Regions from separate parts of the Citrobacter sp. CRE-46 genome, predicted to be linked through region 2. Evidence: predicted binding sites of a transcription regulator. Region 2 holds the regulator's gene; the other holds the start of a gene.
The links. The regulator PhoB, encoded in region 2, activates phosphate uptake and scavenging genes when phosphate is short. The targets are predictions, from matches to a motif close to CTGTCATAAAACTGNCNNAT.
Positions count from the first base shown of each region.

Region 1: the regulator PhoB is predicted to act here: its motif matches at 3,055-3,074, upstream of acuI (acrylyl-CoA reductase (NADPH)).

Region 1 is NZ_CM184341.1:495,456-500,382, reverse strand. It holds gene mreB (rod shape-determining protein MreB) at 1-796, opposite strand, end outside; gene AC534G_RS02475 (hypothetical protein) at 774-1,094, shown strand; gene csrD (RNase E specificity factor CsrD) at 1,103-3,043, opposite strand; gene acuI (acrylyl-CoA reductase (NADPH)) at 3,269-4,243, shown strand; gene msrP (protein-methionine-sulfoxide reductase catalytic subunit MsrP) at 4,363-4,927, shown strand, end outside.
Region 2 is NZ_CM184341.1:3,942,555-3,947,481, forward strand. It holds gene brnQ (branched-chain amino acid transporter carrier protein BrnQ) at 1-230, opposite strand, end outside; gene phoR (phosphate regulon sensor histidine kinase PhoR) at 635-1,930, opposite strand; gene phoB (phosphate response regulator transcription factor PhoB) at 1,981-2,670, opposite strand; gene sbcD (exonuclease subunit SbcD) at 2,861-4,063, shown strand; gene sbcC (exonuclease subunit SbcC) at 4,060-4,927, shown strand, end outside.

The DNA of each region.
Region 1 (4,927 bases), 1.8 Mb from region 2:
CGGTCAGCGGTTCCTGCAGCGCTTCCAGAATCTCGTTGGAGTTCAGGGTAAAGCCGCGTGGAACACCTTCTGCCAGGTTACGGCCGCGTACTTCGATCTCGCGGACTTCATCGCCCGGATAAGCGGAACCGATTTCGTGTTTAATACGTTCTGCGGTGGCTTCACCGATCAGAGAACCATAGTTACGACGAACGTAATTAATGATGGCTTCGTCGAAGCGGTCACCACCAATACGTACGGAAGAAGAGTAAACCACGCCGTTCAGGGAGATAACGGCAACTTCAGTGGTACCACCACCGATATCCACAACCATTGAGCCGGTTGCTTCAGAAACTGGCAGACCCGCACCAATCGCGGCCGCCATCGGCTCTTCGATCAGAAAGACTTCACGGGCGCCTGCGCCCTGAGCGGATTCACGGATCGCACGGCGTTCAACCTGGGTTGCGCCAACCGGTACACACACCAGTACGCGCGGGCTTGGGCGCATGAAGCTATTGCTGTGCACTTGTTTGATAAAGTGCTGGAGCATTTTTTCAGTCACGAAGAAGTCAGCGATAACGCCGTCTTTCATTGGGCGAATTGCAGCGATATTGCCCGGCGTACGACCCAGCATCTGCTTCGCATCATGACCTACTGCAGCCACGCTTTTCGGCGAACCGGCACGATCCTGACGAATGGCCACAACAGAAGGCTCATTCAATACGATGCCTTGTCCTTTTACATAAATAAGGGTATTCGCGGTACCCAGGTCAATGGACAGGTCATTGGAAAACATGCCACGAAATTTTTTCAACATACTAAGGGATAATCCTGAAAGCTGGGGCGGAAAACAAAATCCGCTTACTTTACCAACCACACGCAGCAGCGACAAGGCGCAAAAATCATCTGCTACGGTGAAAATTAGTGCAGTTCGTTTCCTTTGTTACAAAACCGGCCTGAGTCCATCAGGGCTGAAAAAATCAGCAGCATTCCTCGCTTTTGTTTGCAACCTGTCAAAGGTCATTCACCTGCATGTTTGCTGTTACAACCTGGCGAGCAGACAAGCACACCCCCAGAAGGCACAGCGCGCGTTATTCTACGTGAAAACGAATTAAACGGCAGGTTAAACCGAATATCTTTGCGAATATTTTTTCACGTTAGTGTCAAGTGGCTGTGATGCGGCAAAAAAATCCCCTTGCCCACCAGCAACTCCGCGTTCCGTCAGCGTATGCCACTCGCTACGCGAACGAACTCCCGTGGCATAAACCTGCGTTGGCGTGCCTGAACAGGCCTCCGCCAGGCTTTGAACCAACAGTTGGTTTTCGGTTCGCTTATCAATATTCCTCACCAGGCTTGGATGCAGCTTCAATAACTCAACGTTAAGCTCTTTAATCCAACTGGTGCTCACCAGCGTTAAACCGGCCTGCGTAACGGCGATCCGTACCCCTAGCGCATCCATCAATCGGATGACGGGCTGTAATCGGCTGATATGTTGACAAACATCTGCCTCAGCAAGTTCAATAATTATGCGTTTGCGTAGTGATTTTTCGCACTGCATCAACGTATCACGCAGCCAGCGCTGAAAACGTGGGCGAATTAGCGATTCAACCGTTATCTGCATCGCCAGGCTTTCCTGCGGCCAGTAGCCCAAAAGCAGGATCAGACGACTTAACTGTAAACGGTCATACTCTTCAGCCAGGCCAAATTGCAGCACCATCGGCATATATTCCGCCGAAATAACTTCTTCGCTGCCATCAAAAATACGGCACATCAGTTCCCGGTGGTGTACCCGTCCTTCACGCGTTACCGCAGGTTTTTGATATATTCTCGGCCCGCCCCGGCTGAGCATCTGTTCAATCAGCGTCCGCCAGCGCACGTTGCCCCGGCCTTTTTCCGGCAGGGAGTCATCATAGACCGACCAGCTGTTCCCACCCTGCAGGACCGAATTCCGGGTGGCGGCCTCAGCATGATCCATCACCTGTTCCGTCGACTGACCACTGCGGCAAACGCAAATACCAATATGAACCATATCGGCACGATCGATCATTTTATTAGTCGGAAGCGCATCGACCGCTTTTAATAATTGCCCGGCGATGCTTTCGGCTTCTTTCAGCGTGCGATGTGGCAACAGGATGGCAAAATCGCTACGGTGGTAGCGCGCCAGCAATGCCCCCGGATAACGCGTCATAAACGTCGACAACAAATTGATGAGCGTTGAAATTTGTTCTTCCGCCAGGGTGATTCCCCAGCTATCTCGCAGCAGAGTAAAGTCCGGCAGACGCACCATCATCACGACGCCATGCGCTCCCACCTTTTCTTGATCTTCCAACAGCGTGGCCAACTGGTTATCAAAAAACAGACGGTTACTCAGCCCGGTTTTTGTATCCTGCGCAACATAGGAACGAATCAGGGTGTCCAGTCGGCTGCGTTGCTCGCGGGCATTTTGAATTTCAGTCAGCAACATATCGAGCGCACTGCTGGTGCGCGCTGGCCATTCATAGACCGTTCCTCGTACATTCGACCCGCGTTCACCGTTCAGAATACGCGTGGAACGAATCTCCAGTAACTCCTGGCCTGAAAGCTGACGCTGAAGCCAGCGTACCGACAAAAAGAGCATCAGAATAATAAACGCAATGGCCAGCGTGAGCGGCGCGGTAGTCAGTAGCGAATGGAAATAATTGCCCATCGGATCCTGATAAACCAGGCGAACTGACATGCCCGGATGCTTGACCAACGGTACGGTGATGTCGCGGTAGAGGTTGTTCGTTCCTGCCGGGCGGTAGCTGCTGGTTCGGGAGTGGTCATACACTATATGCTCCCCTTGCAGCAACTCGATACGCACGATATCAACAGAAACCATCAGTTCATCGATTTGCGGCGTCAGCGAAACGAAATCGTGGGAGACAAGATGTGTATCAATCGCCGTCGCCACCGCCTGCACTCGCGTAGTGAACTTATATTGAATAGCGTTGTAGAAACTCAGCGAGCAGCCAATCAGAGTCACAAAGATCGTTAACCCAGTAAGCAGCGTGACAAAAGCTGAGAATTTCGTCGTTAATCGCATCCTTGTGTTAACTCCGACAGTTATGAAACAGGTGTGAAAGAGATAAAGCGACTCGAAAATGCAAAACTGAACGCAAAATCCGCCAATTTATGCAAACTGTGGGGGCATACTACCAAATCAGGTATATCTGGCAATTTATTGCGCAGAATCGGCATCATGTTTTGATTAGCGAGTATAGTCTTCATTAACAATTTTCCAATCCACTATACGAATTGAGGACAGGTTATGCAGGCTTTGATCTTAGAACAGCAGGACGGAAAAACCCTCGCATCCGTTCAACCCCTCGACGAAAACCAGCTCCCGGAAGGCGATGTAACGGTGGATGTCCACTGGTCGAGCCTGAACTATAAAGACGCCCTGGCTATCACTGGCAAGGGTAAAATCATCCGCAACTTTCCGATGATTCCTGGCATTGATTTCGCCGGTACGGTGCGTGCAAGCGAAGATCCCCGTTTTCATGCGGGTCAGGAAGTCTTACTGACCGGCTGGGGTGTGGGTGAAAACCATTGGGGCGGGCTGGCTGAACGTGCGCGCGTCAAAGGCGACTGGCTGGTAGCGCTGCCGCAAGGGCTGGACGGGCGCAAAGCGATGGTCATCGGCACCGCCGGTTTTACCGCCATGCTGTGCGTCATGGCGCTTGAGGATGCAGGTATTCGCCCGCAACACGGTGAGATTGTCGTCACCGGCGCCAGCGGCGGCGTGGGCAGCACTGCCGTGGCATTACTGCATAAGCTGGGCTATCAGGTTGTGGCAGTATCAGGACGCGAAAGCACCCACGACTATCTGAAGAGCCTGGGCGCGAATCGTATTCTCAGCCGCGATGAGTTTGCTGAATCTCGCCCGTTGGAAAAACAACTGTGGGCCGGTGCAATTGATACCGTTGGCGATAAAGTGCTGGCGAAAGTCCTGGCACAGATGAACTACGGTGGCTGCGTGGCCGCCTGCGGCCTGGCGGGCGGCTTCGCGCTGCCGACCACCGTCATGCCATTCATTCTGCGTAATGTACGTTTGCAAGGGGTGGACTCGGTGATGACCCCACCGGCACGTCGCGCAGAAGCCTGGGCGCGTTTGGTTAAGGATCTGCCGGAATCGTTCTATGCTCAGGCCGCCACGGAGATTACGCTAGCGGATGCGCCGAAGTTCGCCGATGCCATCATCAATAACCAGGTGCAAGGTCGTACCCTGGTGAAGGTGAAATAACCGGCATCGGCGCAGAAATTTACACTTAACTAACAAAATTTCGCGGCATATATAGAGACTCCCTGCCATATTAACTACGCATCCCTTGTCTGTCATGACGCGTAAGCCGGGAGTCTGTTATGAAGAAATTACGTCCATTTACAGAAGCCGACGTCACCGCCGAGTCGGCTTTTTTTATGCAGCGCCGCCAGGTACTGAAAGCATTAGGGATCAGCGCTGCCGCGTTGTCTTTGCCTCACGCTGCGCAGGCCGACCTTCTGAGCTGGTTTAAGGGTAATGACCGCCCTCCGGCGCCTGCGGGTAAGCCGCTTAATTTCAGCAAGCCCACCGCCTGGCAAAATTCGCTTCCTTTAACGCCAGCAGATAAAGTTTCTGGCTACAACAACTTCTATGAATTTGGTCTCGACAAAGCGGATCCAGCGGCCAACGCAGGCAGCCTGAAAACCGATCCGTGGACCTTGAAAATCACTGGCGAAGTCGCAAAACCCCTCACTCTCGATCATGATGCGCTGACCACCCGTTTCCCATTGGAAGAGCGGATTTATCGGATGCGCTGTGTGGAAGCCTGGTCAATGGTGGTGCCGTGGATTGGCTTTCCATTACATAAACTGCTGGCGCAGGTTGAACCCACCAGCAACGCAAAATATGTCGCTTTCGAAACGCGCTACGCCCCGGATGAAATGC
Region 2 (4,927 bases):
ATAGGCGTACTCAGGCTGTCCACACCGCCACCGACTTTCGCCAGCGCGACAACGGTAAGTACCGGAAGACCAACGGCGGTAATCAAAAAGCCAAAAGCCGCAGTCCAGACGTGTTCGCCTGCCTGCAAACCAACCATTGGGGGGAAGATGATGTTACCTGCACCAACGAACAGTGCAAATGTCATAAATCCCAAAGCGATAATATCGCGCGATTTTAACTGATGGGTCATAAAGTCTTACAGCCTGTGGATGTGGTGTTGAAAATAATAAATTTTTGCCTTTCCCTGGGGGACAATACAGCGGCATTTTTGCTCAATTCCAGCGGGAAACACTCCCGACCTGGCGCGGCGAAGAATAGTTTTTCGATTTACCGCGTAAATGCAGTCGGTATGACAGCATCTGGAGCGCAATTTAAACGCTTATAACGTTTTAAAGCAAGGTGGGATCCAAAAACCAGAACAATATAGCGATATGAAAAATGCAGTTAGCACAAAAAACCATTTCATGGAAAAAGGTATGGGTAATAGTTCGAACAAAAAACAATCAAACGTCGCAAAATTCAGGATGTAACTATTGACCACATAAAAAAACCAGCTCGCGCTGGCTTTTGGAAAGATTATCTTACGAATACGGGTTAATCGTTACTTTTGGCCATTAAACGTTCCGGGATGACGAAACTAAATCGCGTCCCTTTGCCTGGCGTACTTTCGATATTCAGGCGGCTATCGTGATGTTGCAGAGCATGTTTCACGATGGCCAGACCCAGTCCACTCCCGCCCGTTTGTCGGGATCGCGCTTTGTCCACGCGATAGAAGCGTTCGGTCAAACGAGGAATATGCTCCGCAGCAATACCAGGCCCATTGTCCTCGACGCTAAATTCCGCCCCAGAGGCAACATGCTGCCAGCGCACGGTGATGTGCGTACCCGCGGGGGTATGGTTCACCGCGTTATACACAAGATTCGAAATCGCGCTACGCAGTTGCTCCTCATTTCCCCGCACGCTCAGGTGGCTATCAATATCAAAAGTAAACGTATGATTATTCTGACTCAGCGTGTGCGCCTCGTGTTCAACCACGCGCAGCATCATCGGCACGTCCACCTTCTCATTAAGCAGTAGCGCTGGCGCGGCCTCTATTTTCGACAACGTCAGCAACTGCTTCACCAGCCCTTCCATGCGGTACGTTTGCTCACGCATGGTATGCAGCGCTTTTTCACGCGTCGTTCCTTCCAGCGGATGCTCCTGCATCATTTCCAGATAACCTTGTAGCACCGTCAGCGGCGTACGCAACTCATGGCTGGCGTTGGCGAAAAAGTTACGCCGCGAACCTTCCAGTTGGTGCATCTGGGTAACATCGCGCGCGACCATCAGCAATTGCTTATCGGTATAGGGCATCACGCGAATCTCCAGATGCCGTCCGGTATTGAGCACCAGATTGATTGGCCGACTAAAATCACGCGTTTTCAGATATTGCGTGAATTCCGGGTAGCGCAGCAGGTTAAGTATATTTTGCCCGCTATCGTCCGGCCAGCGCAGTCCCAGAACCTGCTGGGCCAGGCCGTTACACCAGAAAATGCCCCCCTCTTCAGTCGTCAACACCACCGCGTCGGGTAGCGATTCCGCCCCACTGCGAAAACGTTTAATCAGATTACCCAGTTCCCGACGGCGCTTTTTGTTGCGCAGCTGCATTTGATGCAGCCCATACAGCAACGGCTCCCAACTTCCGCGCCCCGGCGGCGGGGTCATGCTTCTGTCGACCCATAACCACCAGGACAAGCGTAATAAATTCCAGAAATGCCAGACAAGCAGGCCGGTTACCGACGCCAGCAAAAACCAGGGCAGGTAACCAAAAAAAGCGCTAAGGATAAACGCCGGTATGCAGCAGAGGATCAGCTCCAGTACCAGCCTTTTCCATGACAATCGTTCTAGCAAACGTCTTACTCCATTAACAGCCTAATCCGTCAGGCCCCTATTCATGTTAGTCAGAAGCGGGTCGAAAAACGATATCCCGTCCCACGAACCGTCTGCACCATACGATCATGTCCACTGTGCTCCAGCGCTTTACGCAAGCGGCGGATATGCACATCCACTGTCCGGTCTTCCACGTACACATTGGTACCCCAGACATGATTGAGTAATTGCTCACGGCTATAGACGCGTTCAGGGTGGGTCATAAAGAAGTGCAACAGTTTGAATTCTGTCGGCCCCATATCCAATGGATCCTCGCCGGTCATCACGCGATGCGAGGTTGGGTCAAGGCTCAGCCCCTGCATCTCAATAACCTCTTCCACCGCCATGGGGGAAATACGACGCAGAACAGCTTTAATACGCGCCACCAGCTCCTTGGGAGAAAACGGCTTGGTAATATAATCATCCGCGCCCGTTTCCAGACCCCGTACACGATCTTCCTCTTCTCCCCTCGCCGTCAGCATCATGACGGGAATATCCCGCGTCATCGCTTCGCGCTTGAGATGTTTAATAAACTGTAGGCCCGAGCCGCCGGGTAGCATCCAGTCAAGCAGGACGAGATCCGGCCAGGGTTCATTGAGTTGGTTCACAGCACTGTCATAGTCTTCGGCTTCTACGGTTTGAAAACCGTTTTGCTCGAGCACGAAGCAGACCATTTCACGAATTGGAGCTTCATCTTCTACGACCAGAATACGTCTCGCCATGATTTGCCCTGTTTATAATTAAATCGTTTGCCATCAATACGGTGCCATTATGCGTCAGTTTTATGACAGATTTATGAAAAGATAGTCCAGGTTTAACGCAGCCCCGCGAATTATGACAGCCCTTAAACAAGATATTACCGTCCTTGCAGGGTTATAATCCCCGCCACTGTTTTATCGTCATGGAACTCTTATGCGCATCCTTCACACGTCTGACTGGCATCTGGGCCAAAATTTCTACAGCAAGAGCCGCGCCGCTGAACATCAGGCCTTTCTCGACTGGCTGCTGGAAACGGCACAATCCCAGCAGGTGGATGCCATTATTGTGGCGGGCGATATTTTCGATACCGGCTCACCGCCAAGCTATGCCCGTGAGCTGTATAACCGTTTTGTCGTTAATCTGCAGCAAACCGGCTGTCATCTGGTGGTGTTGGCAGGTAACCACGACTCCGTCGCCACGCTCAACGAATCCCGCGATATTCTGGCGTTTCTCAATACCACAGTGATCGCCAGCGCTGGCCATGCGCCGCAGGTGCTGTCTCAACGCGACGGCACGCCGGGCGCGATCCTGTGTCCGGTGCCTTTTTTACGCCCGCGTGACATCATTACCAGCCAGGCCGGGCTAACGGGACAAGAGAAACAGCAGCATTTGCTATCGGCTATCACCGACTATTACCAACAGCAATATCATGACGCCTGTACGCTGCGCGGCGACCAGAATCTGCCCATCATTGCGACCGGGCATCTGACCACCGTTGGCGCCAGTAAAAGTGACGCTGTACGTGACATTTATATTGGTACGCTGGACGCCTTTCCGGCGCAAAACTTTCCACCCGCCGATTACATCGCGCTGGGACATATTCATCGGGCGCAGGTTATCGGCGGAACAGAGCATATTCGCTACTGCGGTTCGCCAATTGCGCTCAGTTTTGACGAGTGCGGCAAAAGCAAATGCGTCCATCTGGTGAGCTTCGAAAACGGCAAGCTGAGCGCTGTTGAACACCTCACCGTACCGGTCACCCAGCCGTTGGCGGTGCTGAAAGGTGATTTAGCCGCGATTACCGCCCAACTAGAGCAGTGGCGCGGTGTGCAGCAGGAACCGCCAGTCTGGTTAGATATCGAAATCACCACCGATGACTATCTGCACGACATGCAGCGTAAGATTCAGGCATTAACCGAAGATTTACCGGTAGAGGTGTTATTGGTGCGCCGTAGCCGGGAACAGCGCGAACGTATTATGGCGAATGAACGACGTGAAACGCTAAGCGAGCTGAGCGTGACGGACGTTTTTGCCCGTCGCCTGGCGCTGGAAGAACTCGAAGAATCGCAACGCGAGCGCCTGAATCAACTGTTTAGCACCACCTTACACACGCTTGCCGGGGAGACCGAAGCATGAAAATTCTCAGCCTGCGTTTGAAAAACCTCAATTCTCTGAAAGGAGAATGGAAAGTCGATTTCACGGCTGAGCCCTTTGCCAGCAATGGGCTGTTCGCCATCACGGGTCCAACGGGCGCGGGAAAAACCACCCTGCTGGACGCCATTTGTCTCGCGCTGTATCACGAAACGCCGCGGCTCAATACCGTGTCTCAATCGCAAAACGATCTGATGACCCGCGACACCGCCGAGTGTCTGGCCGAGGTCGAGTTCGAAGTCCGGGGCGAAGCCTATCGCGCATTCTGGAGCCAGAACCGCGCGCGCAATCAGCCTGAAGGCAACCTACAGGCTCCGCGCGTAGAACTTGCCCGCTGCGCCGACGGTAAAATCCTCGCCGATAAAGTCAAAGACAAGCTGGAAATGACCGCCGAACTTACCGGGCTGGATTACGGTCGTTTCACCCGTTCGATGCTGCTGTCTCAGGGGCAATTTGCCGCATTTCTAAATGCCAAACCGAAAGAGCGTGCCGAACTGCTGGAAGAGCTGACGGGGACTGAGATCTACGGCCAAATTTCCGCCATGGTGTTTGAAAAGCATAAAGCAGCGCGTACAGAGCTGGAAAAACTGCAGGCGCAGGCCAACGGCGTGGCACTGCTCGCTGCGGAGCAGGTGCAGTCCCTGACAGAGAGTTTGCAGGTACTTACTGACGAGGAAAAACAACACCTTGCAAGCCAGCAGACTCAGCAACAGCATCTCAACTGGCTCATTCGGCAAAATGAGCTACAGGCAGAAATCAACCGTCACCAACAGGCGTTACAGGCCGCAAAACAGGCGCAAGAAGACGCGCAGCCACAGCTGGCGGCGCTGAGTCTGGCACAACCGGCCA